Regions from separate parts of the Providencia alcalifaciens genome, predicted to be linked through region 3. Evidence: predicted binding sites of a transcription regulator. Region 3 holds the regulator's gene; each other region holds the start of a gene.
What was found. Region 3 encodes Fur, which represses iron uptake genes when iron is present. Its sites were predicted from a motif close to ATAATAATGAGAACNACTATCAA; they were not measured.
Positions count from the first base shown of each region.

Region 1 (7,580 bases), 1.0 Mb from region 3:
ACTGCTTAGCAGGATCAAATTCATCCGCCCCCACTAACCGGAAAATTCTGATATTTTCATTATCATCTTCAAGCTTAACCCATGCGCCAAAAAACACACGCCCCTCTTGTCGAGGGTCGGGTTCAACAATTCTAAGCTGATCCAACCTTTTGGATAAAAAACGAATACGGCGGTCTATTTCCCGTAGCCGTTTTTTACCGTAGATATATTCTGCGTTTTCGGAACGATCCCCCTGGGCTGCGGCTTCAGAGACGGACTGTGTCACTCGTGGGCGCTCTTCTCTCCAAAGATATTTAAGTTCTTTGTCTAAAGCGTCCCATCCTTCACGGGTAATTAAAAGGCTCTTATTCATCTCATTAAAGGTATATAAATCGGATAATTATAATATTTTATAAAATATAATCTGCGACTTGCCTACCACTAGGCAAAAATTCTGTCTGGCAATTCTGTCTACCAGCAAGTATAACTGTGCAGTCTATTTTCACTGTTCTTTGAGTAGGTATTTAAACACGACATGAATGAAACTCTAAGCCAAATTATTGCGGCCGAACTACAAGCCCAACCGAAACAGGTGTTTTCAGCCATTACATTATTGGATGAAGGCAATACCGTCCCATTTATCGCCCGCTACCGTAAAGAGGTTACGGGGGGATTGGATGACACTCAGCTGCGTCAGCTAGAGAGCCGTTTAGGGTATTTGAGAGAGTTAAACGACCGTAAGCAAACCATTCTAAAATCCATTGACGAACAAGGTAAGCTTACTCCAGAACTCGCTTCTGCCATCAATACAACGCTGAATAAAACCGAACTCGAAGACCTTTACCTCCCCTACAAACCAAAGCGCCGTACTCGTGGGCAAATTGCAATCGAAGCGGGCTTAGAACCCTTAGCTGATACGCTGTGGAACGATCCAAGCCAATCACCGGATACACTTGCACAACGCTATGTTGACGCGGATAAAGGTGTAGCCGATACCAAAGCTGCTTTAGATGGTGCTCGCTACATTTTAATGGAGCGTTTCGCCGAAGATGCTTCCTTATTAGCGAAAGTTCGCGACTATATTTGGAAGAATGCGCACATTGTTTCTGTTGTTGCTGATGGTAAACAGACTGAAGGCGTAAAATTTAGCGACTATTTTGATCACCATGAACCGGTTGCTCAAGTTCCTTCGCACCGCGCTTTGGCCATGTTTCGTGGTCGCAATGAAGGTATTTTGCAGTTATCCCTCAACTGTGACCCTCAGTTTGAAGAGCCGCCAAAAGAGAGCTATTGCGAAGAAATTATTACTCGCCATTTAGATGTGCGTTTAAACAATGCTCCCGCTGACCAATGGCGTAAAGCCGTCATCAGCTGGACTTGGCGAGTCAAAGTGTTACTGCACTTAGAAACCGAAATCATGAGCGCCCTGCGCGAGAAAGCGGAAGAAGAAGCGATTAACGTATTCGCCCGTAATCTCAGTGATTTATTGATGGCGGCTCCTGCGGGTATGCGTACCACTATGGGCCTCGACCCAGGTTTACGTACTGGAGTAAAAGTAGCGGTCGTTGATGCGACGGGTAAAGTAATGGCAACAGATACTATTTACCCACACACAGGTCAGGCAGCCAAAGCTGCCACTATCGTTGCCGCATTATGTCAAAAATACCACGTCGAGCTGGTCGCGATTGGTAATGGAACCGCATCACGAGAAACGGAGCGCTTCTTTGCTGAAGTGCAAAAACAGTTCCCAGCAGTCACAGCACAGAAAGTGATTGTCAGTGAAGCTGGTGCCTCTGTTTATTCTGCTTCTGAGCTGGCAGCATTAGAATTTCCTGACTTAGACGTCTCTTTGCGTGGTGCAGTTTCTATTGCTCGCCGCTTACAAGACCCGCTGGCTGAACTGGTGAAAATCGACCCGAAATCTATCGGTGTTGGCCAGTATCAACATGATGTCAGCCAAACTCAGCTAGCCCGTAAGTTAGATGCGGTCGTTGAAGATTGCGTAAACTCCGTCGGCGTAGACTTGAACACTGCCTCTGTTGCGCTACTCACCCGTGTTGCAGGGTTGAGCAAAATGATCGCGCAGAACGTTGTCGATTGGCGTGATTCGAATGGTCAATTCAATGACAGAAAACAGTTACTTAAAGTCGCTCGCTTAGGACCAAAAGCCTTTGAACAGTGCGCGGGTTTCTTGCGTATCACCAATGGGGATAACCCACTGGATGCCTCAACGGTTCACCCAGAAGCCTACCCAATTGTTGAAAAAATCCTTGAAGCCGTGCGCCAGCCACTCAAAGAAATTATGGGCAATTCACAGATATTGAACGGTTTGAGTCCGCGTGAATTTACCACCGAACAGTTTGGGGTTCCTACCGTCACAGACATCATCAAAGAGCTGGAAAAACCGGGTCGTGACCCACGCCCTGAGTTTAAAACGGCAACCTTTGCTGACGGTATTGAAACGATGAATGACTTAACGACCGGCATGATCTTAGAAGGTGCAGTGACTAACGTCACTAACTTCGGGGCATTTGTGGATATCGGTGTTCATCAAGATGGTTTGGTGCATATTTCTTCCCTTTCAAACAGCTACGTTGAAGATCCTCACAAAGTCGTCAAAACTGGCGACATTGTGAAAGTCAAAGTGCTGGATGTGGATATTGCTCGTAAGCGTATTGCGCTCACTATGCGTTTAGATGAACAAGCGGGTGAAGGTAGCAGCGCACCTCGCAGTGCGGCTCCAGCGCAAGATAGAAATACCCGCAAAGCCCCTGCTTCACGAGGGAATGCGCGAGGTAATTCATCATCTAACTCTGCGGCATCTAGCAACAGTGCGATGAGTGATGCACTGGCTGCTGCTTTTGGTAAAAAGCGCTAAGACATGATGCCCTTGCCGTTTCATCGGTAAGGGCATTTATTAAAATGCATTTAATCATCTCTCAGTATTTAATTTAAACATCTTCCATTTTTCTTATAAAAATAAATTAAATAACTAATTCAATTTATTATCCGCATATTGTCTTATTTAATTATATTAATTAACAATACTAACATCTGCATTTTAGTTTTAAAAAACTCCACCAACTAAATCCCTTTTTGATCCACATCATTTAATATTGCCCGAAAAAGAGGCTAAATATAACCATGGTAGATGATTATGATTCTCATTGTTAATTAGATTTAATTTTATCTGCCATCCTATTTCTTTTAAAGATAACCACTTTTATAATAATAATTATCAATATTATTCTTAATAACACTCTCTGTAATTTAACATCGTTATTTTCATGTTAAATCAACAGAATAAACCATGATTGGAAGGTACTATGTCCATACTTCCTCAATGCAGTTATAAAATACTTGGCTTTTCACCAGAGATAAGCCCGGCCTATCGCCAAAAACTGCTTTCCCTTGGTCTGCTTCCAGGCTCAGTGTTCAAAGTTGTGCGCGTAGCGCCGTTTGGTGATCCCGTGCAAATTGAAACTCATCGCGTCAGCTTAGTATTACGCAAAAAAGATTTAGCTCTCATTAACTTAGATGAAGCTCAAGCGAACTAATTATTTTTGGATTAATTCCAATAAAGATTTTCATTTTCACGACTGGCATACACTATGAAACCATTAACTATCGGCCTTATTGGCAACCCTAACGCAGGTAAAACAACCTTGTTTAACCAGTTAACAGGGTCACGTCAGCGCGTCGGTAACTGGGCAGGAGTGACCGTCGAACGTAAAGTTGGGCGCTTCCACACACCTGAACACAAGATTGAACTTGTTGATTTACCAGGTACTTATTCCCTTACGACTATCTCAGAGCAAACCTCCCTCGATGAGCAAATCGCCTGCTACTTTATTTTAAGTGGTGAAGCCGACATGTTGATCAACGTGGTGGATGCTTCAAACCTCGAGCGCAATTTATATCTGACATTGCAGCTTGTTGAGCTAGGTGTTCCCTGCATCGTCGCACTGAACATGTTGGATATTGCCAAAAGCCAACATATCGATATCGATGTTAAACAGCTCGAAAAGCAGCTCGGCTGCCCTGTTATTCCAATGGTCTCTACCCGAGCAACAGGCCTTGAACAGCTCAAGCAAGCGATTGATAGCCATCCTCAAAACAACCAACAAGCCCTAGTGCAATATCCGCCACAACTGTTACAAACCGTGGATATGCTTTCAGAACAAATTTCTGCTCAGCAATTTAGTCAGCAGCAGCGCCGTTGGTTAGCTCTCCAAATTTTAGAAGGCGATATTTATAGCCGCCAGCGGGCTGATATCTCTGAGCAAGTATTTGCTGAAACTCGCCTTAAACTCAAAGAGACCTTGCAAGAAGAACCTGAGTTGCTCATTGCAGATGCTCGCTATCAATCCATTGCCTCAATTTGTGACGCCGCGATTAATAACAGTGCCGCTGAGCCGAATAAACTCACTCAAGCGCTGGATAAATTTATCTTGAACCGCTGGCTTGGCGTGCCAATTTTCTTGTTCGTGATGTATCTAATGTTCGTCCTTGCTATCAATATCGGTGGTGCTTTACAACCGTTCTTTGAAGGGGCGTCTGAGGCTATCTTTATTCATGGTATTCAATGGATTGGCGCAACTGCAAACTTCCCTGATTGGTTGACCGTTTTCCTTGCTCAAGGTGTCGGTGGCGGTATCAATACTGTCCTACCGCTGGTGCCACAAATCGGTATGATGTACCTGTTTTTATCTATCTTGGAAGACTCTGGCTATATGGCTCGAGCGGCTTTCGTTATGGATAGACTCATGCAAGCGCTTGGTTTACCGGGTAAATCCTTTGTTCCTTTGATTGTTGGCTTCGGTTGTAACGTGCCTTCCATCATGGGCGCACGCACCTTAGATGCACCTCGTGAGCGCTTGATCACAGTGCTTATGGCACCGTTTATGTCCTGCGGTGCTCGCTTAGCTATCTTCGCAGTATTCGCAGCAGCGTTTTTTGGTAAAAATGGCGCAAGCGTCGTATTCTCTCTCTACATTCTCGGTATTGTCGTGGCAATCCTAACAGGCCTGCTACTGAAACATACCTTGATGCGTGGTGAAGCTTCTCCGTTTGTGATGGAACTGCCGGTCTACCATGTACCTCATGCAAAAACATTGCTCATCCAAACTTGGCAGCGTTTAAAAGGCTTCGTGATCCGTGCTGGTAAAGTGATTGTTGTCGCGAGTATTTTTATCGGCGCGCTAAACAGCTTTTCGTTCTCCGGCAAACCTGTGGACAACATCAATGACTCTGCGCTGGCCTCCGTCAGTAAAGTGATCACCCCAGTATTACAGCCTATCGGCGTGCACAATGATAACTGGCAAGCGACTGTCGGTTTGATCACGGGTGCGATGGCTAAAGAAGTGGTAGTTGGGACATTAAATACCCTGTACACCGCCGAGGCGATCACCAGCGAACCTTTCGATGCCGACTCTTTTGACCTGCTCGATGAGTTAGGCGCGGCAGTCACAGATACATGGGATAGCTTAAAACAGACATTCTCCATCAGTGCATTATCTAACCCAATCGAAGCGAGTATGGGTGATGCTGAGATGGCAACAGGTTCCATGGGTACCATGGCGGCGAAATTTGGTTCAGATATCGCAGCTTATAGTTACTTAATCTTTGTGCTGCTGTATGTGCCTTGTGTGTCAGTGATGGGAGCAATCGCCCGTGAAACCAACAAAAGCTGGATGACATTCTCTATTCTGTGGGGATTAAACGTTGCTTATAGCCTTGCAGCGCTGTTCTATCAAACAGCCACATTTAGCGAACATCCACAAAGCAGCTTGATCACTATTGGTGCTGTGCTGCTGTTTAATATTGCACTCATCACCTTCCTACGCCGTATGCGCAGTCGTGTGACGTTCAATATTAAATCCAAAACAGCGCAACAGTGTTCTGGTTGTTCAAACAACAGTTGCCACTAAGGAAAATACGATGGTCAGCTTGCTGCAAGTCCGAGATTTGATTGCATTATATGGGCAAGCTGACATTGCGCTTCTGAGTTCTCAATTAAACGCCCCTGCTGCACTGGTGAACGCGATGGCTGAAAAGCTGGTCAGCATGGAGAAAATTGAGAAAGTCGATGTGAGCGCGTGCCTTACGGGTACCAGTTGTAAGGGATGCCCCGAGAGTCACGATTGCTCACATTTTGTCTATAAGATTAAATAGTTGTTTCCATTTCAGCGAATTAGCTTCTAATGCACTGATTTAGTTCAATGATTTCGCAAACTGAACCAATGTTTCACAAAACTCATCGGGATGAGAAATAAACGGCGCATGGGCACTATTGCGCATCACAACGGATAATGAATTGGGATACAACTCGTCTAATTTACCTGCAATTTTACGCGGGACTAAGCCATCTAAATAACCATAAATACGTAAGAAAGGAACCTGTAAATGGGTGAGTTCCTCACGTAAATCTTCAGTACGTAAAGATTCCAGCCCCATATTCAAGGCTTCAACCGATGGCATTGGCAGCGCCAATACCACAGATTTCAATGTACGCGCATCTTCGCGGGCGCTTTCAGTTCCCAATGTTTGCAGTGCCAGAAAACGCTCGACGGTACGCTGGAAATTTTCAGCCAGCATCTGCTCAAAATTAAGTAAGACTTCAGGCTTGATACCTTGCCACTCATCATGAGCCCCAAAGCAAGGGGAGGATGCCACGGTGATTAAGGCTTTTACCTCATTTGGGTGATCAAGCACGATGCGGCTTGCCACTAGCCCACCTAAAGACCATCCCAGCCAAATCGCATTTTTAGGCGCTTGCTCCCACACAACATTGGCCATTGATTGAATGGTCATCGGAGTGAAATCGTGACTACGCCCATAACCCGGTAAATCAACTAAATGGATGCGAAATTGCGAAGCCACTCGAGGAATAATTGTTTGCCAGACTTCGGCATTCAATCCCCATCCGTGCAGTAACACAATATCTTGTTTTCCTTCACCCACTGTCTGCCAATATAACGTCGCCATGATTACACTCTCTTCAATGTTATTTTCATTCTGATTTTTCAATCTAGGACTCACCTATGCTAGCAATGGAAGGGGTCTGTTGGCTATGCCGGCAGTTATTAAAAATTCCTCAGCAAGGAATATGCAGCTTTTGTATCAAAAGCTTACCGCCAATGCCGAAAGTTTGTCTACAATGCGCTCTCCCGTGTGAATATCACCAATTTCCTTGCGGACGCTGCCTTGTGCAGCCACCACCTTGGCAGAGGCTAATTACCGTAACGCCGTATCAAGCGCCATTACGCCAGCTTATCCATCAATATAAATTTCGTTATCAACCTCAGTTAGCCATTCCCCTGACGCGAGTATTTTTACATTATTGGTTGAATGGATATCGTCAACAGCAATGGAAAAAACCCGACTTATTGATAACCATTCCTCCCCATCCTCGGCGATGTTGGCGTCGGGGATTTGACCACATGGCATTAATTGGTGGTAATTTAACCACATGGTTAAATATTGCCTATTCGCAAAATTCATTATTGCGCTCTCGTGATACACTGACGCAAGTTTCATTAACACGTAAACAGCGCCGCAATAACCTAAAAGAGGCATTTACCCTTGAAACTTCGGTTTCA
Region 1 covers NZ_OU659204.1:258,244-265,823, reverse strand. The annotation lists gene greB (transcription elongation factor GreB) at 1-352, opposite strand, end outside; gene LDO73_RS01145 (Tex family protein) at 515-2,857, shown strand; gene feoA (ferrous iron transporter A) at 3,306-3,536, shown strand; gene feoB (Fe(2+) transporter permease subunit FeoB) at 3,591-5,909, shown strand; gene LDO73_RS01130 (FeoC-like transcriptional regulator) at 5,920-6,153, shown strand; gene bioH (pimeloyl-ACP methyl ester esterase BioH) at 6,193-6,966, opposite strand; gene LDO73_RS01120 (phosphoribosyltransferase family protein) at 7,023-7,580, shown strand, end outside.
Region 1: a site for Fur is predicted at 3,205-3,227, ahead of feoA (ferrous iron transporter A). Genes of this name have one in related genera too.

Region 2 (7,580 bases), 370 kb from region 3:
CTTGGTTTAATTTAGCGGTTGAAGAAACTATTTTTCGCCAAATGTCAGCTGACCAACGCGTGATGTTCCTATGGCGTAATGCCGATACCGTGGTCATCGGTCGCGCTCAAAACCCATGGAAAGAATGTAACACTCGCAAAATGGAACAAGATAATGTTCGATTAGCGCGTCGTAGCAGTGGTGGCGGAGCTGTATTTCAAGATTTAGGGAACACCTGTTTTACTTTTATGGCAGGAAAACCGGAATATGATAAAACCATCTCAACGCAAATTATTGTAGATGGGCTAGCAAAAGTTGGGATCCACGCAGAAATTTCTGGACGCAACGATTTAGTCCTCGAAACCGAAAATGGCCCACGAAAAATATCAGGTTCAGCCTACCGTGAAACTAAAGATCGTGGCTTCCACCACGGTACTTTGCTGATTAATACCGATTTAAGTCGTTTAGCAAACTATCTCAATCCCGATCCTAAAAAACTGCAAGCCAAAGGGATTACGTCAGTGCGTTCTCGCGTCGCCAATTTAAATGAGCTGGTACCGGATATTTCCCATGAAAAAGTGTGCGAAGGGATCATAAATAGCTTCTTTAGCTACTACGGTGAAACAGTGGAGCCAGAATATATCTCGCCGGAAAAACTCCCTGATTTACCCAATTTTGCAGAAACATTCGCGAAGCAAAGTAGCTGGGAATGGAACTTTGGGCAAGCGCCGGCTTTTAGTCATATGGCGGATACCCGCTTCCCGTGGGGCGGGATTGAATTTCATTTTGATATTGAAAAAGGTGTGATCACGCGCTGCCAATTTTTCACCGACAGTCTAGAACCATCGCCATTGGAATGGTTAAGTCAGCAACTAGTGGGGCAAGCTTATCAAACGGAAACTGTCCGTCAGTTAATGGCAAAAATGACCGTGTTGTGGCCGGAATTGACTGAGCAATGTGCAGATTTAGAGAATTGGCTCGTTAACGAACTGAAATAAAAAAAGAGCCGATTATTTATCGGCTCAAAAAATAGATTTCGTTGGAATGGGTGTTTGAGGGTGTAACGAAAATCTAATGCGCGCTTAATGATGGCAATTGCAAGTCATAAAGGTTTTGCATTCTGGTAACTCACCGGCCTGACGGAATTTAGCCGGGGTAGTATCAAAGTGTTTTTTAAAAATACGCGTAAATGTTGCTTGAGAGCTAAAACCATATTGCAACGCGATATCGAGAATAGGTAAGTTGCCTTCGCGTAATGATTTAGCGGCTTCTAATAGGCGACGTTTACGAACATATTCGCCTAGCGTGCAGCCCTTAAGCTCTTTAAATACACGCTGTAAATGCCATTTCGAGTACCCGCTTTTATCCGCGATAGTATCGATTTTGATGCCTTCATTGCGTTGTAATTGGCTTTCAAGCCATCTAATGATTTCGTTGACTACACTTTCTGACATATCTACCTCCTACTCTAGTAGGCTATTGTTCATTAATAACTAATAATAACTCATGAAATTATGGTCTATTCTTCCTTTTTTTCCGATATATCGATAGGCCAATCGTGCGGTTTTTGAATGAGAATAACTATTGTTACGATAGTTTCTATTGAAATGCGAAAAACTAAACATACACAAATGAATGTTAAAATTCATTATAATACAATAGGTTAAGTTAATTAATCTAACGTAAAATATGTAAATTCAAGGTGGATATAATCTTGTTCAAATTTATTGTGGATACTGTTCGATTTTATTAACCAAGTAAACTATTGAGTTTTTATTTGGCTGAATAATGAGCAATCTGATGAAGTGGAATATAACAATTAACAGGAAATTCCGAAGTGAATTGTTTTTTAAGTGATGTTGTTGTGCAGTAAAAGGTTCATTTATCCATAAAATCCTAAGATTGAGATAAATGAACCTCGTTTTAGCATTTTGTTATTCGTTAATTACCACTGATAATTCACATTCCAATAAAAATTACGACCTTCTTGCGGTACACCCATAGAAGAGACATAGTCTCTATCAAACGCGTTCTTAAGGGTTAGGGTGGTATTTAGCCCTTTGACAAATTGGTCGGCTTTATAGTTGATATAGAAATCATGAATGCCATAACCAGCCTGCTGGAAAATCTCACGGCGGTAGCGATCTAGATCGTTAGAGTTTTTTCTATCAGGCAGTTTATAGGTACTATCTCCCGTAATTTTCGTTCTTGCGGCAAACTCTCCAGTCCAACCCACATTGACTCCTGTATTAGCCACTGGTGCATTGAATTTAATCATCATTGATTCAGGTCGAATAGAAGAGAGGGTATGATTTTCTAAATCCTCTTTACCTGTCGTAAAGTTATGATTAAGGCTTAAATCAAACCATGGTGATTGGTAATGAATAAAGCTATCAAACCCCGTTATTGTTGCTGATGGCACATTAATATAGTAAACCTCTCTAGGGAACCATTGATAATACATGTCTCGCCCAATAACTCTTTTATACTTACTCTCCATGGCAATATAATTTTGCGCCTTGGTGTTAAAGTACGTTGTGCCAAGCTGTAGGGTATCGCCATTAACGACGAAATCATCGAAACTCAGTTTTAACCCAGCTTCCAGTGTTTTATTGGTTTCTGGTTTCAAATCAGGAGATGGTCTAAAAATGGAGTTACCATATATCGGTGTTTCAAAATGCATGGAGTTATTATATAGCTCGGCCATACGTGGCGTGCGATAGCCTTCAGCATAAGAGGAATGAAGACTTAACCAATGTGTTGGGGTTGCACTAATGGCAAAACGTGAAGACCAATTGGTGTGCTTACTTTTAGCAAAGTCATCACGATTAACATGATACTGTGTAAAACGCGTTCCCGCTGAAAGCGTTACAGGTACATGAGTTAGAGTAAGGTCACTATTTAGCCAGCCTGACGTATTTGATAATTCTGTGGGTGGATAACTAATGGCATATTGGTTAGGTTTTTGTTCTTGTTGATAGTGTTCAATGCCGCTTTGAATATTGCTGTATGCCCAGCTTGATACTGGTAAAGCAAAGTGGTTTGAAAACTTAGAACCATAAGTATATTGATTACGGCTTTCGGCACCATACTCCGTTGGTTTTTTTGCAGCTTTAACTAAATCTAATTGGCTTAGGCTGAGATCAGTATAATAAATACCCCACTCGCCTTCCCATTGAAGCCTATTTTCAGGCTTAAACACTTGATTAATTAAGATATCGCGTTGATGAATATTACGCTCTGTAGGGTCATTCTTGAATTTAGTTACAATCTGCGCAGGCTGTTTTAGACTCAAGCCATCATTACGATATTCTCGAAGCTGCAAACCAATGTGATAAGCAGGGTTTGCCATCCAAGTGGTTTTAAACATCCAGTTATGAATTTTTTCTTGGTTATCAAAAGGTGCTGAATCAATTGATGCCATTAAATATTTTTTGCGTTGACTATAGCTGAGTAGGGCATCAACAGAATCACTGCGTCCAAGTAATGTTCCCCCCGCATAATAACCATGATCATTGCGGTTGATACCACTGAATAAACGGCCTCCGATATTTTGTCCGGGAGCTAACACTTCTGAAGCGCTGAGGGTTTTAAGGGAAATAACACCGGCAAGCGCGCCGCTGCCGTGTTGTACAGAGGATGCGCCTTTATGTACATAGGCTTTGCTGATCAGTGAGGGGTCAATCAGTGTGGCATCAAATAGGCCAGAGTTAAAATCCTGAACTACATTATCCACCATAATTTTGACACCACGGGAGTCGTAACCTCGCATCTGCACCGACTGCCCATAGGTACTGCCTGCACCTGTCACAAAAATACCAGCCTGACCCTTTAATAAATCGAGGGCGGATGATGCAGTTTGTTGTTCTGGTGCGGTTGCGTCAATCACCTCAAATTGTTCAGCCACGGCAAACTTTTCGTGGCTCAATGGCGTGGTGGTGACGTGAATGATATCGTCGGTGGCAAAACTTGCAGTACTGAACCCAGTCATAGCAAGGGCGACGGTTAATGTTGATAAAGAAAATACTTTGCTGTGTGAAGCACCTGAAGTTGATGCTGATCTCAATGTAAACGCCATTAGGAAATCCTTTCCTGAGTAATATGATTCTGGCAGCCAAGATAATAAAAAAATTATCCATGGGTGGCTTATAGTTAAAAACGAGAATCATTATCGTTAATAAAATGGCGGTATCAAGTATTTTTCGGTGAATAATGTCAAATTATTTAAAATAATCAGGCAATTATATTGATTTGTGAATACGTTGATGGTGATTTATTGGCTCAGAGAATGGAAATAAGCGCTTTAGATTAGAATACAATCTAAAGCACTTATTTTGGTTGTGGACAGCGAGACTTATTTAAAGCGGAAGTTAACAGCGTCAGCCAGAATTTCAATCAACTGTTCGGTATCTTCCCAACCTAAACATGGATCGGTAATCGATTGACCATAAACAAGAGGTTGGTCTGCACAGATTTTTTGATTACCTTCTTTTAAGAAGCTTTCTGCCATCACACCACTAATTGCTGTGGAACCTTGCTTAATTTGTTGAGCAATATCCTGCGCCACATCTAATTGGCGACGATGAATTTTCTGGCAGTTACCATGGCTGAAGTCCACCACTAAATGCTCAGCTAAACCAAATTCATTTAATTTTTCACAAGCTTGTGAAATGTACTGTGCTTCATAGTTAGGCTTTTTGCCACCACGCATAATGATATGCCCATGAGGGTTACCACTGGTTTGGTAGATTGTCATCTGCCCGTTCTTATCTGGCGATAAAAACATATGTTGCGCTTTGGCGGCACGAATAGCATCAATAGCGATATTGATATTGCCGTCTGTACCGTTTTTAAAACCAACAGGGCAGGAGAGCGCCGATGCCATTTCACGATGGATTTGGCTTTCAGTGGTACGAGCACCAATCGCTCCCCAGCTAATTAAGTCCGCAATATATTGCCCCGTTACCATGTCGAGGAATTCAGTAGCGGTTGCTAATCCTAATTGATTAACTTCAATCAAAAGCTTGCGCGCTAAACGGATACCAGTATTCACTTGGCATGAATTATCAAGGAGCGGGTCAGAAATTAAGCCTTTCCAGCCCACAACGGTACGCGGTTTTTCAAAATAGGTGCGCATGACAATTTCTAAACGGTCTTGATATTTTTGACGTAACGTATTTAGCTTATTAGCGTATTCAATTGCGGCATCAATGTCATGAATAGAGCAAGGACCTACAATCACCAGCAAACGCGGGTCTTCACCGGATAAGATCTTTTCAATTCGCTTACGTGACGCTGTCACGTTGTCGGCGATTATTTGGGATATCGGAAATTCCTCAGCGAGCGCTTGTGGTGTAATTAAACTGTCCACTCGCTGAGTTCGTAACTCATCTGTTTTATGCATTTTGTTTCTCAAAACTTTTACTCGGCTGAGCCATTTCGTACAGCCGTATTAGTGACTAAGGTCACAATAAACGAAACTGGCTCAAATTCAAACCACCAACTTGGGTTGAATGAATAATTTTTTATATTTTATTTTGTTAAAAAATACGACGCTGTAATCCCATCGTATCAATTACTTTCGCTGAAATTTCTTCAACAGAGTAGTTGGTAGTATTTAAGTAATTGATTTTATTCTGTCTAAATAGGGCTTCTACTTCAGCAATTTCAATACGACACTGGCGAAGTGAGGCGTAACGGCTATTTTCACGTCGCTCTTCACGAATTGCTGCAAGGCGTTCAGGGCTGATGGTTAAACCAAAAAGCTTATGGGTATAGGGGCGTAATGCGACAGGCAGCTGCAAATTATCCATATCATCGGCAGTGAATGGGTAGTTGGCGGCCTGTATGCCAAATTGCATTGCTAAATATAAGCTTGTTGGTGTTTTGCCGCAGCGAGAGACACCAATTAAGATCACTTGCGCTTGCTCAAGGTTACGTAATGAAATGCCATCATCGTGAGCAAGGGTATATTCAATTGCTGCAATACGGGCATCATATTGATTCATATTTTGCATGGATAACCCGTGAGTACGATTAAGTTTTGGCTCGGGTTCTAACCCGACTTCTCGCTGTATTGGAGCGACCAAACTTTGTACGATATCCTGACAGAAACCCGCGCTTTGAGTGATGATTTCTTTCACTTCCGGGGAAATTATTGAATAAAACACCAGAGGTCGAAGATCTGTTTCAGCATAGATTGTGTCGATTTTTTGTTTAATTTCAAGCGCTCGAGCTTGTGTGGTAACGAACGGCAAGGTGTAAGAAATAAAGGATAATGGGAATTGAGATAAGACGGCGTGCCCTAACGTTTCAGCGGTGATTGCGGTACCATCAGAGATGAAAAAAACGGTACGTTGGACTTGGCTGGCATTTTTACTCATAGAATTTAATTCGCTCATAACTGGCTTCTTTTTATCGTATTTTTTCTGAGTTTTGAAAAATATTGTAAGTGAATAAACGTTTAAAAATCATTTCTGGGGGAAGTATAGACAAATTTTGAACAATTTTTAGAACAAAAAAATTTTATTAATTGATGGAACGATTCACCAGTCCATCTTCCCATAACGTCTGTGCTAGTCTAGTCGCGAGGCGAATTTTCGCCAACGAGATTTTTTACGATTTGTTGTCTGTCACTAAATTGCTATAAAAGGATCGCTTTCAATGTCCACAAATGGCCTCACTCCGTGTAATGTACTTTGGTATAACCAATTAGGGATGAACGATGTTGACCGTGTTGGAGGCAAAAACGCTTCCCTCGGTGAAATGATCACCAACTTGTCCGATCTTGGTGTATCCGTACCAAACGGTTTTGCGACAACCGCACAGGCGTTTAATGATTTTCTGGAGCAGAGCGGTGTAAACCAGCGTATTTACAACCTGCTAGATGAAACGGATATTGATGATGTGAACCAACTGGCGGTAGCCGGTGCTCAGATCCGCCAATGGGTGATTGATACTCCATTGACGCAAGCATTAGAGCAGGATATTCGTGAAGCTTTCCTTCAATTGTCTGAAGGTGAAGCAGAAGCGTCATTCGCTGTTCGCTCATCAGCAACCGCTGAAGATATGCCTGATGCCTCATTTGCTGGGCAGCAAGAGACATTCCTCAACGTTCAAGGGATTGATGCGGTATTGGTTGCCATTAAACATGTATTTGCATCGCTGTTTAATGACCGTGCTATTTCTTACCGTGTACACCAAGGCTACGACCATCGTGGCGTCGCGTTATCTGCGGGTGTGCAAAGAATGGTACGTTCTGACCTCGCTTCTTCCGGTGTTATGTTTACTATCGATACTGAGTCTGGTTTTGACCAAGTCGTCTTTATTACCTCCGCTTATGGTCTTGGTGAGATGGTCGTACAGGGCGCGGTAAACCCAGATGAGTTCTATGTTCATAAACCAACCCTGCAAAATAATAAGCCTGCGATTGTACGTCGTACACTAGGTTCTAAAAAATTGCAGATGGTCTATGCCGACAGTAAAGAGCACGGCAAACAAGTGAAGATTGAAGATGTGCCAGAAGCACTACGCAATCGTTTCTCTTTAGCTGATCACGAAGTGGAAGAGCTGGCTCGCCAAGCTTTACAGATCGAAAAACA
Region 2 covers NZ_OU659204.1:1,660,612-1,668,191, forward strand. The annotation lists gene LDO73_RS07610 (lipoate--protein ligase A) at 1-977, shown strand, start outside; gene LDO73_RS07615 (helix-turn-helix domain-containing protein) at 1,062-1,433, opposite strand; gene LDO73_RS07620 (TonB-dependent receptor domain-containing protein) at 1,925-4,057, opposite strand; gene LDO73_RS07625 (3-deoxy-7-phosphoheptulonate synthase) at 4,334-5,383, opposite strand; gene ppsR (posphoenolpyruvate synthetase regulatory kinase/phosphorylase PpsR) at 5,520-6,362, opposite strand; gene ppsA (phosphoenolpyruvate synthase) at 6,643-7,580, shown strand, end outside.
Region 2: a site for Fur is predicted at 4,132-4,154, ahead of LDO73_RS07620 (TonB-dependent receptor domain-containing protein). Genes of this name have one in related genera too.

Region 3 (7,580 bases):
GTCTTATTTTGGCAAATTAGATGTTCAAGCCACCACCCAAGGAAAACTTATCGTTTCAGGGCGCACCCAAACCATTCAAGCTTTTGAATTAAGTCGTTTACAGCAAATTCACGTTGAAGATGGGCAACAGGTAAAGCAAGGGGATCCATTGCTCAGTGTTAAAGTATTAGGCGTAGACCAGGATATCCTTAGCCAACACTACCAAAAAAACTTTCACGCCAGTGAAGAAATGATTCACCATGCCCTACTCAACCAGCAATCCATTGAAATTTCTGCTTATTACAGCCAACTATCAGCTACGGAGCAAACTCAAGCACAACTCAGCTATCAAACTATTAAAAAAGAGTATGAAACCTTACTCAACGAAATAACCAATGAAATTCAGATTAATCGCGTTAACTTTCAAGCGAGAGAACGAGAGTTAAAAGACATCAATATCTTGATGAATAACATTAAAAAACGGCTCGATGCACATACCACCCTGAGTCAAAAACAGTTAATCAGTCAAAAAGAATTTTTAGAACAGGAGCGTGAATTACTACTCGCAAGAAAAGAAAAAACCACCAAACAATCCGAACTCTCTATATTAAATAGCCAACATCATGCTTTGCTCGAAAAGCAAGATAGGATTAATGCGCAAAAACACCAAGAATGGCATGAGAAATATCAGCAAGCTAAATTCAAATTTGTTTCTCTTGAACAGGAATTGATTAAAAACCAAGAAAGAAATCAGCTTGAAATTATTCGCGCGCCAGTAGATGGAACCGTGCAACAAATTGCAGTTTATACCCTTGGGGCTGTATTACAACCAGCACAGCAATTGATGGTTATTGTACCTAATAATCATGTGCAATTAGCTGAAGTCAAAATACTCAATAAAGATATCGGCTTTATCCAAGAAGGTTTAAAAGCGGATGTCAAAATTGACGCCTTCCCTTATACCCGCTACGGGACTATTGAAGGTGAAGTATTGTCTATTTCCCGCGATAGCACTCAAGATGACAATCTAGGTCTCGTCTATTTAGCGCAAATTGGTTTAAGCAACAAACAGCTATTAGTGGAAGGCGAGCAAGTTGAACTGACGCCAGGCTTATCGATTGTTGCTGAAATAAAAACAGATAAACGACGATTAATTGATTATCTATTAAGCCCAATTAACGAATATACCGCCACAGCCATGAGAGAGAAGTAATCGATGGAACAGCAAAATAATAATGGCTTGGAAGCCTTAATATGGATTGCTCATCATTTTCAAAAAAATGTCACTCAAGGGCAATTAATGCATGCCATTGGTATGCAGAATGATTCCCCCACAGATGTTGAAATCAGACAATGTGCACAGATTATTGGTTATGAAACAGAGCTCATCTCTCTCACTCGGCAACAGATGCAGGATATCCCATTACCTGCTTTGGTGTTAATTAATCAACGCTGGCATGTTATCACCCAAAATTCACCACTAACTGCGATCTCACCAAAAGGGGACGATGAGGAACCATGGAATGAATCCTCCGATTACAATTACTCCGTCATTTTAATTAAAGAGCAGTTGGAGAAAGAACAAAAAAGAGCATTTGGCATCAGTTGGTTTATTCCATCCATTATTCGTCAACGTTTTAAACTCAAAAATGTCTTTATTCTTGCCGCAATTGTGCAATTTTTTGCACTCGTAAGCCCTCTACTATTTCAAAACTTAATTGATAAAGTGCTTGTCGGGCGCAGCTTGCCTAATTTACATGTTATTGCCTTAGGAATATTAGCCATTGCTATTGCAGAACCTGTTTACAGTTTTATTCGTGATAAAATTTTCAGTCATACCAGCACACAAATTAGCGCTGAACTTTCGGGAAAAATTTATCGCCATTTAATGGCGCTGCCGCTTAATTACTTTAAATTAAGACCCACAGGGAAAATCATTGCGCGTGTCCGTGAATTAGCTCATATCCGCCAGTTTTTGACTGGCTCAACACTGATGCTGTTTATTGATTTTATCTTTGTGATCTTATTCATCGCAATATTATTTTCTTACAGCAAGGTAATGACTTGGACACTGGTAGGCTCATTGGGGATCTTTTTATTCTATGGATGATTTTAGGTCCAATCATTCGCCAGCAGACGGAAAAATCCTACCAAGCCGATGAAAACGGACTCACATTTTTAACTGAATCAATAACTGGTATCGAAACCGTAAAAACCACCGCCACAGAGAAATATTTTTTCCAACGTTGGCAAAAATTACTCAGCCAACAATTGAGTCAAGGCTTCAAAGTTTCCATGCGTAGTGTGGTGGCAACACAGTTAATGACGTTAGTCAGTAAAGTCACTACCGCTGTTCTACTTTGGCTTGGTGTTAATGAAGTTTTGGAAGGAAATATCACGCCAGGGGAACTTGTCGCTTTCAATATGCTAAGCGCCCATGTTACTCAACCTGTTCTACGATTTGCTCAAATTTGGCAAGACTTCCAACATACCATTATTTCTTTGCGTCGCGTTGGCGACATTCTTGATAAACCCATTGAAAATGAACGCCAAGGCATTGCCAGCTCAAGCACCATTCAAGGGGAAATTGAGTTTCAAAATATCCGCTTTCGTTATCAACCTGAAACCCCTGAGGTGCTAAGTAACCTAACTTTATCCATCAAAGCCGGAGAGTTTATTGGTATCACAGGGCCATCTGGTTCAGGGAAAAGTACCCTCACTAAATTGTTACAACGACTATATATCCCTCAACATGGGCAAGTTATTGTCGATGGTATGGATTTAGCGGTGACAGATACTGTCGCGTTACGCCGCCGAATGAGTGTCGTCCTTCAAGAAAGCACACTCTTTGTCGGAACAATTGCAGAAAATATCCGATTAAGTTACCCACAAGCGAGCGAACAACAATTAATCCATGCTGCAAAACTGGCGGGAGCCTATGAATTTATTATGTCTCTGCCTGAAAACTTTAATTATCATTTATCTGAAAAAGGATTAAATCTCTCTGGCGGTCAACGCCAGCGTATTGCCCTTGCTCGAGCCTTGATTACTGAACCTGATATTTTAATTCTCGATGAGGCCACCTCTGCACTGGATTACGAATCAGAATCCGCCATCATGAAAAATATGCCGTTAATCACACAAGGTAGAACAGTGATTAGCATTGCCCATCGCCTCAATACCATTATGAGCGCCGATAAAATTTACGTAATACGAAATGGTGAAGTCGCCGAAGCGGAAACTCATCAGAACCTTCTAAAACTGAAAGGTCTTTATGCCAATTTATGGCAGCAACAGACCCGTTAACCTGAATAAAAAAGCATCGCTTACTCTTTGAGTGATGCTTTTTTCTTAAAAGTGCTTTTTTTTTAATCTATTAGATGAATTAGCGGGGTATGCACCTATGGTACTAGGGGTTCAGCTAGGGTATCATTGCCCGCTGAATTACTGGCACACCCCTTCCGTTAGCAATAGTAGATATGGCAAAAGAACAAACTGACCGCACCACACTGGATTTGTTCGCAGAAGAACGCAGGCCTGGGCGACCAAAAACTAGCCCGTTGTCGCGGGATGAACAATTACGAATCAATAAGCGAAATCAGCTAAAACGAGACAAAGTCAAAGGGCTACGTCGAGTTGAGCTGAAATTAAATGAAGACGCTGTCGCGGTCTTAAACCAATTAGCTGAAGAGAAAAACATAAGCCGAAGTGAGCTAATTGAAGAAATTTTGATGGCTCAACTTGAGCAGGTTAGTGAAGTAATTGATCGCTAGCTGTATCTGGTAAATCACACAAATTTGACAGACTAACACTGTTTTTTTCGCCAAAATAAGGCGCAAAATTTTACCTATTTTCGTTCTATTTTTAGTTCTAGCAGAATTGGTAATTTATACTCTCTACTAGAAAAACAAGAGGTTAATCACTTTATGGCAGTTATAGGCATTTTCTTCGGAAGTGACACAGGTAACACAGAAAATATTGCCAAAATGATCCAAGAAAGATTAGGCAAAGATGTTGCAGAAGTTCACGATATTGCTAAATGCAGCAAAGAAGATATCGAAGCGTTTGACATCCTACTTCTTGGTATCCCTACGTGGTACTACGGTGAAGCTCAGTGTGATTGGGATGATTTTTTCCCAACATTAGAAGAAATTGATTTTGACGGTAAACTTGTCGCACTGTTTGGTTGTGGAGACCAAGAAGACTACGCAGAGTATTTCTGTGATGCGATGGGAACTATCCGCGACATCATTGAGCCTCGTGGTGCAGTGATCGTAGGTCATTGGCCAACTGAAGGCTACCACTTTGAAGTTTCTAAAGGTATGGCGGACGATAATCACTTTATCGGCCTTGCTATCGATGAAGATCGTCAACCAGAACTGACCGAAGAGCGTGTTGACGCTTGGGTTAAACAAATCTCTGAAGAGATGTCTCTGGCTGAAATCCTTGGCTAATAATGACATAGATTGTCAATTAAAAGCGGGGACCATTCGATATGATGGGTTATTCCTTCCATCTAATGGACTCGCTTTTAAGAACGAATCAAAATAATGAGACAATGCATGGTTTCTATTTTTATTTTCCATGCCTATAATTGTAAATCAGTTTAGAAGACAACTGGATTTTTGTTAAAAACGTCTCATTATTGTTAAATTTATGATTTAAAATACAGGACAAGCCCGCATGACAGACAATAATAAAGCATTGAAAAATGCAGGACTCAAAGTCACTCTTCCAAGATTGAAGATTTTGGAAGTACTTCAGGAGCCTGAGTGCCATCACGTCAGTGCGGAAGATCTCTACAAAAAGCTGATTGATATTGGTGAAGAAATCGGGTTAGCCACTGTCTACCGCGTATTAAACCAATTTGATGATGCTGGTATTGTGACTCGTCACAATTTCGAAGGTGGAAAATCCGTATTTGAACTGACTCAACAGCATCACCATGACCACTTAATCTGTTTAGATTGTGGCAAAGTCATCGAATTTACAGACGAATCAATCGAAGAACGTCAGCATGATATCGCTAAACGCCACGGCATTAAGCTGTCTAACCACAGTTTATATCTATATGGTCACTGTGCTGAAGGTGACTGTCGTGAAAATGAAAACATCCACGAAGCAAAATAATTGCATTCATAAGTCGCCTCACTAAAAATGAGGCAACTTAATTAATCAGTGATTTCGTGTTGATGATACCCACTTAATGTTTATTAGTGGGTATTTTTATTTATATATTCTTAACATTTCCCCATTTTTACTCTTTAGCTGAAAATTAGCGACTATTTTTAAAAAATACATAGCTTTATTTCTTCAGATAAAACTAAAACTATCCTCTATTCTTTAATTTGCTATGCGTTATTTTAATTTATACTTATGATCAAATTTATGCGTAAGAGATTAAAGGATGAAAAAAACATATCTGTTTTTGAATATAAGTTTTTTCTTCTGGTTTCTTACTTTGATAGCGTGGTTTTTTAGATATACCGTCGTGGCATCCGTTGCCTTTATATCTTCAATCATTTGTTTGGTTCTATACTTCAATTACAAAAAGGTTAGTCGCATGTTCAATAAAAAACAAAACAAACCAGAGCCCACTCCCACTATCAATAAAGAAGAAATCACTCAAAAAATTGCTGAGGAAAAAATGCAAACATCTACAGCAGTGGCTAGCGAAGAAAAAACCAATACCATTATTGCCAAAGATGTCGTGTTTGAAGGCAATATTACCTCCAATGAACAAGTACATATTTATGGTACTGTGATTGGCAACATTACCGGCAAAAATAATACCGTCAAAATCATGCAAAATGGTAATGTTACCGGCAATATTACCAGTAATGAGCTATGGGTAAACGGTAAAGTGGAAGGTGAATGTATCACCGAAACTATTAGCATTGATATCAATGGTGAGATTTATGGCACCATCCGCTATTCCAGTCTATCCATTAAAAAAGGCGGAATATTTTCTGGCCATGCTGAGGTTAAATCTGCTACGAAATCGACGGGAAACGTAACGGTATTTAAAGAAAAAACCAAACAAGAAAATTCAGACCCACACACACCTGAAGTCGGTGCCTTGTAATTAAATTTGTTAAACAGATGATATAGAATTGCTCGATAATAACTTTATTACCCTATTTATAGGCATTTATTGTCGAGTTATTTTGATTATATAAATTCGCTTATCACTAAAAGTGCATATTTTATACGTAATAAAAATAGATCATAAAGGCGACATTGCTGTCGCCTTCCATTAAGCCTTAGTATTGCTCAAACATCTCTTGGATTTTTTTCGGGTCCTTCGTTTGTGTTAATGCTAATTGCAGTAATACACGAGATTTTTGTGGGTTCAATCTTTCAGATGCCACAAACCCATATTCATTATCATTCACTTCCGCATTTCGCGTTGTATAGCCTGTCGGTACACGACTAGAACGCACCACGACAACATCCTCTTTCGCTGCATTGGCTAATGCATCAAAAATAGTTTTATACATATTCCCGTTACCAACACCAGCACTTACAATACCTTTAACGCCTTCTTCGCGTAGTGCTTTTACTGGTGCTGAAGATGCATTCGCATAGTTATACACAATGCCCACTTCCGGTAATTTATCTAATTTGCTGACATCAAAAACAGGTTTATCACCACGAGGCTGAGGTGCTTGATAATAGGTGACTTTACCATCATGAATATAGCCTTCTGCACCCGCATTCACGGCATCAAAGGCTTGAACTTCTGTTGTGCTCATTTTCATCACATTGCGACCTTGGATCACTTTGTCATTCATCGCCATCAGCACACCGCGCTCTCCAGCTGATTTATCAGATGCTAATACGACGGCATTGTATAAGTTCAATGAACCGTCTGCGCCCAATGCAGTGGAAGGACGCATCGCCCCCACCATCACAATCGGCTTTTTACAGGCAGTGGTTAAATCAAGGAAAAAGGCGGTTTCCTCCATGGTGTCAGTACCATGAGTGATAACAAAGCCATCGGTTTTATTACAATCTTGATTGATTTTTTTAGCAAGAGTTAACCAAACTTGGTCATTCATATCTTGAGAACCGATATTCACCAGCTGCTCACCACTCAGGTTAGCAATTTTTTTAGTCTCTGGTACCGCATTAAGTAAAGAGTCAATTCCGACTTTCCCAGCTTGGTAGCTTGAACCGGTTGCTGATTCTCCACCTCCCGCAATGGTACCGCCTGTTGCCAACACCGTAATATTCGGTTGTGCTAATGCGGATGCAGCAAACAGTGAAACCAGTGTGGCTAAAAGCGCTTTATTTCGGTTTTTCATCCTATTTTCCTTTAACTAAAATTAACGAGCATGATATTAAAAATAAACTCACGTTATTATGTGGATTTAATCTGAGAGTTTTGTGATCGACTTTGCCATTTTAGTAAATTTTAATTTTTCACTGTTTTTCTGTCTTGAATAAAAAGCGTGAGCTCAGCATAAAAAGCGTGAGCACTAGGCAAAAAGTCCGTATCATAGCGGCTATCTGAAACAAGCCATTTACAAGTGACTGACAATGAGCCAAACATTTATTCCCGGCAAAGATGCCGCACTCGAAGACTCCATTGATGCATT
Region 3 covers NZ_OU659204.1:1,291,800-1,299,379, reverse strand. The annotation lists gene LDO73_RS05770 (HlyD family type I secretion periplasmic adaptor subunit) at 1-1,192, shown strand, start outside; partial or broken gene LDO73_RS05765 (type I secretion system permease/ATPase) at 1,196-3,285, shown strand; gene ybfE (LexA regulated protein) at 3,459-3,752, shown strand; gene fldA (flavodoxin FldA) at 3,906-4,433, shown strand; gene fur (ferric iron uptake transcriptional regulator) at 4,663-5,109, shown strand; gene LDO73_RS05745 (bactofilin family protein) at 5,543-6,064, shown strand; gene ansB (L-asparaginase 2) at 6,243-7,286, opposite strand; gene ycaO (30S ribosomal protein S12 methylthiotransferase accessory factor YcaO) at 7,522-7,580, shown strand, end outside.

Region 4 (7,580 bases), 450 kb from region 3:
ATTGGCATGATTGGGATCCAGTGGTCGCGCTGGTGGCTGGCGCATCCGAAAGTTTTTACCGTTGCAGCGGTTATTCCTATGTTTCCGGGGATCAGCGCCTATATCGCAATGATTTCTGTGGTGAAAATTTCCCAATATGGCTATACCCCAGAGTTAATGGAAACTCTAGTTACTTATTTTTTAAGGGCATCTTTTATTGTCGGTGCGCTCTCTATCGGCATTTCGTTACCGGGATTGTGGCTATATCGCAAAAAGCCAAGTGTTTGATACTCAATAATGTTTTATTGCTAGAACCCATTAAGTAATAAACCACGGAATAGCAAAAGCGTTAATTGATAGTGATTAACGTTTTTTGTTAACAAAGCTTGTTATCTATTTTTTGTATATTATTGCACAAATTCCGATATTGCCTTTTATGTTATAAAATTGAGTATCAATTGATATCAAAAAGACTTATATTTCATCCAACTAGCGAGTATACATAGCGCATTCGGCAATTTTTGCATGAATAACTTACGTGTTGTATTTAATAAATTGCTTTTTTTCCTATCAATGGTGTTATTTTGAAACAGATTTTTTATTTTTCGCGCATGATCATTGCGTTAGTATGTTTTTCCTCGTTATCTATCTCTTCCGTTTATGCTGCACCGAACAATTTCACTGAAGCGAAGACGTCCAGTAAAAGCCTCGTTTATGGAGATCAAAATCATCAAGGACAAGGAACGCTATATTGTGGCTGTGAGTGGGAATGGACAGGTAAAAGTGGTGGACAAGTTGATTTAGCCTCCTGCGGCTACCAAGTGCGCAAGCAACAGAGTCGTGCAGAGCGAATTGAGTGGGAGCATATTGTTCCTGCTTGGGTATTTGGTCATCAAAGACAGTGCTGGCAGAGTGGTGGTCGTAAAAATTGCGTCTCAACTGACCCTGTGTTTTCTCGAATGGAGGCAGATCTGCATAACCTCGCACCTTCAATTGGGGAAGTGAACGGTGACCGCAGTAATTGGAGCTATGGTCAGTTACCTGCTAATGCGCCTTATTCTTACGGTGCATGTCGTAGCCGCATTGATTTTAAACAAAAAATCTTTGAACCGCGCGACGAAGTGAAAGGGCAGGTCGCTCGAGTCTATTTCTATATGCATGACCGCTATAATTTATCCATGTCACGCCAACAGCAGCAGTTATTTATGGCGTGGGATAAACAGTATCCTGTAGATGAATGGGAACAAAAACGTGACCAGCGCATTGCTAAATTGATGGGGCATCATAACCCATTTGTGACGGGTGAAAGAACATGGAGTTTAGGGCACAAAAATAGCGGCGATGGCTTAAATATGAGTGATAAGCCCAGCGAAATAGTCCCTCAGCCAGTACCTCAGTCTATCCCAAACAAGAAGGAAGGTGAGACGCAGGTAAAAGGTAACCGTAATTCAAAAAAATATCATTTATCCCACTGCTCTGGGTTTAAAACCTTGTCGGATAAAAATGCGGAATTCTTTGCTAATGAAGCGGACGCACAGGCAAAAGGTTATCAACTAGCGGGTAACTGTAAGCCTCGTTAATAGAATCGAACTGTAATAATTCAGTCAATTTAGCGAGTTATTACAGTTTTTCTATATGCAATTTTTCACAGATTATCTGATGGATGCGTGAATTTACACATTTTTTGTTAATTTAAAGTTGTCATTCAAAAAAAACTCGCGCTATATTTATTCTATGGAAACGTTGTAGGTTGATGATATTCGGGTCAATGCAATATTTTGTGGTGAGTTCGAGTATTTTTTATATTGTCATAATATTGTCACGCAGATTCTTTAGTTTACGAGTATCGCCTGTATAGGAGAAACGAATGAGAACTAGGTGTTTGTTAATCAATATGCGAAACCGGTTACCACCCCATCATGGAACTGACATGATGAGATTGCTAACCGGTTTTTTTATACCTGAATTATCAACCTAGGCAACACAAGAGCTTGAAGGGAGCTCCTCTCTGTTTTGAATAGTTCGTCATCTGAATTGACATCATCGATACCTGGAAGGGTTAATACTATGAGTAGACAGAAAGCTGCAACAAAAGCACGTCGTGAAATGAAACGTACATCACGCAAAGACCGTTCAGGGAGGGATATGAACAACGTTACCTCCTTCGCCGAATATACAGGCATAGAGCCGATAGGCATGGCGAAAGAACGTCGCGATGAAACTCCGATAACACCACGTAATGAAACCCAGAAGCTCTATATTAATTCCATCAAGCACAAGCAGTTGATTTTCGCTAACGGTGAGGCAGGATGCGGTAAAACCTATATCAGTACTGCATTAGCCGCGGATGCCTTGATTAACAAGGAAATTAGTAAAATCATTGTCACGAGACCCGTGTTACAAGCGGAGGAAGATCTTGGTTTCTTACCGGGAGATATGTCTGAAAAGTTCGCACCTTATTTCCGCCCTGTTTATGACGTATTAATGAAGCGATTAGGCGCTTCGTTCCTGCAGTATTGTTTACGCCCTGAGATTGCTAAAGTCGAAATAGCGCCGTTTGCTTATATGCGTGGTCGTACATTCGAAAATGCCATTGTGATCCTCGATGAAGCACAGAACGTCACGGTCACTCAAATGAAGATGTTTTTAACCCGTTTGGGTGAAAATGTAACGGTAATTGTGAACGGTGACGTGACCCAATGTGATTTATCAAGCGGCGTTCAGTCAGGTTTGGGGGATGCATTACAGCGTTTTAGTAGCGATGAAATGGTCTCAATGGTTAATTTCACAATTGATGATTGTGTGAGATCCCAGCTGTGTCACAAGGCACTGCTGGCTTACAATGACTAATATAATGAGTTTAACTCACTACACAGGCTAATTAATGCATGAAACTGCCCCAGTTTAGGGGCAGTTTTTTAGTTAGTCGTCGGGGTTGTCCATGACGGCATGACGTTCATGATGATAACCTTCCTCATCATATCCATATCGCCAGTAAGGAATTGCGTAGATATCATCGCGACCAAAACCTTTTTCACGTCGAATAAAACGGCGTAATTCACGGATGATTTGATCTTCACCTGCAATCCAAAAGCCCACGTCGGACTCTGGAATATCCCACGATTTGAATGTATTAATCAGATTGGTGGTTTGGCTAATATCTCCACAAGTCCAATCAATCTCGATGCCCGCTGGCTTGGCTAAATCGCGAATATCCACTTGGTGGTCAAGGCGTAAAACGACGCGTCCCACTGCTGTAGCAGGCATTTTTTCCAGTAACGCCGCAATCGCAGGTAAAGAACTTGAATCACCTGCCATAAAGTAATGTGCGCGGATAGGCAGTAGTGGATCAGGCCCACCTGGGTTTGTGATCCCCAGCCAATAACCTGGTTTTGCATCACGAGCAAACAGATAAGCAGGGCCTGTTACCCCTTCGTGCATGGCAAATTCAATATCGATTTCATTGAGTTCAGGGCGAATAGCGCGAACGGTGTAAGTGCGCACAAAAGGGCGCGGCTTATCTTCTGGCCAGCTACGTCCTTTTTCAGTGAGGAAAGGAAGCGCGGGTTGGCTTTGATGGTCAGGGGCAATAAAAATTTTGAGATGACCACCTTCACACTCCGTTGGGTAATTGGCTAATTTTTCACCCGTAAATGTGATGCTGCGAATAGAAGGGCTGATATCGACAATGGATTTAACTTGAATAAGCTGTGGGGGCGCTGGGCGGTAGATATTTTTTTCAACAGTCTGTTCACTAGCCACTAACCGTCTCCTTTCTTAATGATAATATTATTATATGTTAATTATTATCATTATCATATCATGAATGTTTATGGGAAAACTATTCAAAAGATGCAGGATTATTGAGCGTCTAATTATAAATATGCCGCAGCATGTTAACGCTGCGGCAAAGGGCTTACTTCACTTTCATGCCGGCGGCGGTCATCAACAATCTAAATAAGGAAGAGAATGCGAATAGTGCCAATACGCTTCCTAACCAAATTGCTGCCATCCAACCGAGTTTCTTCCACCAAGGTGAGCGGATAGTTGTATCAGTGATAGCCTTGATCTGGGGTAATTTTCCCTCTGAAGACATAGTAACTCCAATAGGTATAAACCAAAATAACAGGGATGATGAACAGAGCGCCAACCAACATAAAGCCTAAACTTTCTGAAGGGCCTGCCGCATCGCGGAAGGTAATTGCTGGCGGAATTAAACTAGGCCAAACGCTGATACCTAATCCTGTAAATCCTAAGAAAATCAGCATTAGTGCAGCGAGAAATGGCACGCTATCGTAACGTTGACGTTTGGCACTTTTAAAAATGATCCACACACAGCCGAGTACTAATAAAGGAACAGGTAGGAAGAAAAACAGGTTCGGTAAGCTAAACCAGCGCACATAAACCGCGTCATTTAACATTGGTGTCCACACGCTTATCACGCCTATCACCGCTAACATGGCCAGTGTTAATGGGGTTAACACGCGATACATGGTTTTGCGCAGGTGTCCCTCCGTTTTCATGATTAACCAGCCACATGCTAGTAAGGCGTAAGCGATGACTAAACCGAATCCACAGAACAAAGGGAAAGGTGCAAACCAGTCAAAATAGCCGCCCATATACATGCGGTTTTCAACGTGGAAGCCTTGAATAAACGCACCAATCACAATCCCCTGAGAGAATGTGGTAAGGATTGAGCCCCAAATAAAGGCGTGATCCCAGCGGCGGCGATGAGATTCATCGGCGCGGAAGCGAAACTCAAAGGCGACCCCACGAAAAATCAGTGCTAGCAACATAAAGGTCAGTGGGATAGATAGCGCATCTAAAACAATGGCATAGGCTAGCGGAAATGCCCCAAATAGCGCGGCACCACCTAGCACTAGCCACGTTTCGTTACCATCCCAAACAGGTGCCACACTGTTCATCATCAAATCTCGGTCTTGGCTCTCTTTTAGGGTTGGGTACAAAATACCAATACCTAAGTCAAAACCGTCCATCACGATATACATCAACATACTGAAAACGATGATGACAAACCAAATTAGTGGTAAATCAATGCCCATGAGTTGCCTCCTCGGAGATACCTTTACGAATTAATTTCATCATGTACATGTAGCCGATCCCAAATACGCCGCCGTACACCACAAAGAAGGCTAGTAAGCTCACGCTCATGTGCATTTCACCATGGGCGCTCACGGCATCTGCGGTACGCTGTAAACCGTAGACAACCCAAGGCTGACGCCCGATTTCTGTGGTAAACCAACCAGCTAAGATGGCGACTAAGCCTGATGGTGCCATGACGAACATAAAACGCAGGAATAATTTGGATTCATACAGCCTTTTACGTGAACGAAGCCATAACCCCCAAACACCAGCAGCAATCATCAACATGCCTAGGCCCACCATCACACGGAATGACCAGAACACCATAAACACATTGGGTCTATCTTCTGGTGGAAACTCTTTAAGGGCTGGAACCTGTTTGGTGGTGCTGTGCGTCAAAATCAGGCTCGCCATGTAAGGAATTTCAATGGCATATTCGGTTTTTTCTTTTTTCATATTCGGGATACCGAAGAGGATCAGCGGGGTGGCTTCGCCGGGTTTATTTTCCCAGTGACCTTCCATTGCCGCGACTTTAACCGGCTGATATTTTAGGGTGTTTAACCCGTGAGCATCGCCAATGAAAGCTTGAACTGGTGCTAAAATCAGGATCAACCACAAAGACATGGAGAACATTTTCTTCATGGCGGAGGATTTATTGCCTTTGAGTAAATGCCATGCACCGGATGCACCAATAAAAAAGGCTGCTGCTAAGAATGCCGCAGTGGTCATGTGGAGTAAGCGGTATGGGAATGATGGGTTAAAGATCACCGCTAACCAATCGACAGGGACAATTCGCCCATCGATAATTTCAAAACCTTGAGGTGTTTGCATAAAACTATTGGATGCAAGGATCCAGAAGGTTGAAATGATGGTGCCGAGTGCAACCATACACGTCGCAAAGTAGTGAAGTTTTTCGCCCACACGGTTCATACCAAATAGCATGACACCGAGGAACCCTGCTTCTAAGAAGAAAGCGGTGAGCACTTCATAGGTTAAGAGTGGGCCGGTGATGCTACCAGCAAAATCCGAGAAGAAACTCCAGTTAGTCCCAAATTGGTATGCCATCACCAATCCAGAAACGACACCCATACCGAAATTGACAGCAAATACTTTTGACCAAAAATGGAACAGTTTTATATAGTCAGTATCGCGGGTTTTTAGCCATAAACCTTCGAGAACGGCCAAAAAACTGGCAAGCCCGATGGTGATAGCAGGAAAGATAATATGGAACGATACCGTAAACGCGAATTGAATACGGGCAAGCTCCAGCGCAGTTAGTCCAAACATATTGACCCCTGAATGGAATTGATTTTGACACGCCACATTTCCAGCCATTGCGAAGCAATTATGGGCTGTTCCTTAGCAATAAGTAATTGATTTCGCTGGATTGTTAACACTCATAAATCCAACTAAAAATGTTTTGTGGTTATAGTTAAAAAAAGTCAGGTGAATGTGTGGATAAGTAGAACATGAGACGATAAACTATAATAGTAACAATTTTTGGCAAATCACCTATAACAGTGAGGCGGGAATGACGAGATATGAACAGCTAGCAGCACAAATTCGTCAACAGATTGAAGATAATATTTGGCAAGTGGGTGACAGGTTACCTTCACTTAGAGAGAGTGTTAAGCAATCAGGTTTAAGCTTAATGACGGTGGTACAAGCTTATCAGTTACTGGAAAGTCAGGGGTGGGTCGCTGCGCGTCCGCAATCTGGCTATTATGTTGCAAATCGCAATAATACATTTGCCGCCGCAAAAGGGGGAAAAGGACTACATTTAAATGAAAATGTGGAGATCAACGCCTCTATTTTCGGTGTACTGCAAGCGTGTAAAGACCCAGATATTATCCCATTCGGTTCAGCTTTCCCAGAGCCTGGCTTACTGGATGACCCTAAATTAGCCAAGTCTCTTGCCTCGGTAGCGCGTCGTTTATCGAAAACCAATACCACTACTAACTTACCACCGGGGAATGAACAGCTGCGCCGCAATATTGCCCAGCGCTATGCAACTCAAGGGATCCACGTCGCACCTGATGAAATCGTGATCACGGCAGGGGCGATGGAATCCTTGGTACTGAGTTTACAAGCGGTTACTCAACCCGGTGATTGGGTGGTGATTGAATCTCCAGCATTTTATGGTTCCTTGCAGGCGATAGAGCGCTTAAAACTTAAAGCGATAGCCATCAAAACTGACCCATTATTTGGAATTGATCTCGATGCGTTAGAGGACATTGCGGATAAATACCCGATCAAAGCTTGCTGGTTGATGACGCACTATCAAAACCCGTTAGGCGGCACGATGCCCCCAGCCAATAAAAAACGGCTGGTGAATATTTTGAATAAACACAAAATTGTGTTGATCGAAGATGATGTGTATGGCGAGCTTTACTTTGGTAATCAGCAACCTATCCCTGCAAAATCACTCGATTCACAAGGGAACTTTTTCCACTGTTCATCATTTTCGAAATGTTTAGCGCCAGGGTACCGTGTCGGAT
Region 4 covers NZ_OU659204.1:1,740,704-1,748,283, forward strand. The annotation lists gene LDO73_RS08050 (threonine/serine exporter) at 1-267, shown strand, start outside; gene LDO73_RS08055 (endonuclease) at 591-1,559, shown strand; gene phoH (phosphate starvation-inducible protein PhoH) at 2,047-2,829, shown strand; gene LDO73_RS08065 (siderophore-interacting protein) at 2,902-3,741, opposite strand; gene LDO73_RS08070 (DUF2474 domain-containing protein) at 3,896-4,075, opposite strand; gene cydB (cytochrome d ubiquinol oxidase subunit II) at 4,032-5,042, opposite strand; gene LDO73_RS08080 (cytochrome ubiquinol oxidase subunit I) at 5,032-6,369, opposite strand; gene LDO73_RS08085 (PLP-dependent aminotransferase family protein) at 6,614-7,580, shown strand, end outside.
Region 4: a site for Fur is predicted at 3,776-3,798, ahead of LDO73_RS08065 (siderophore-interacting protein). Genes of this name have one in related genera too.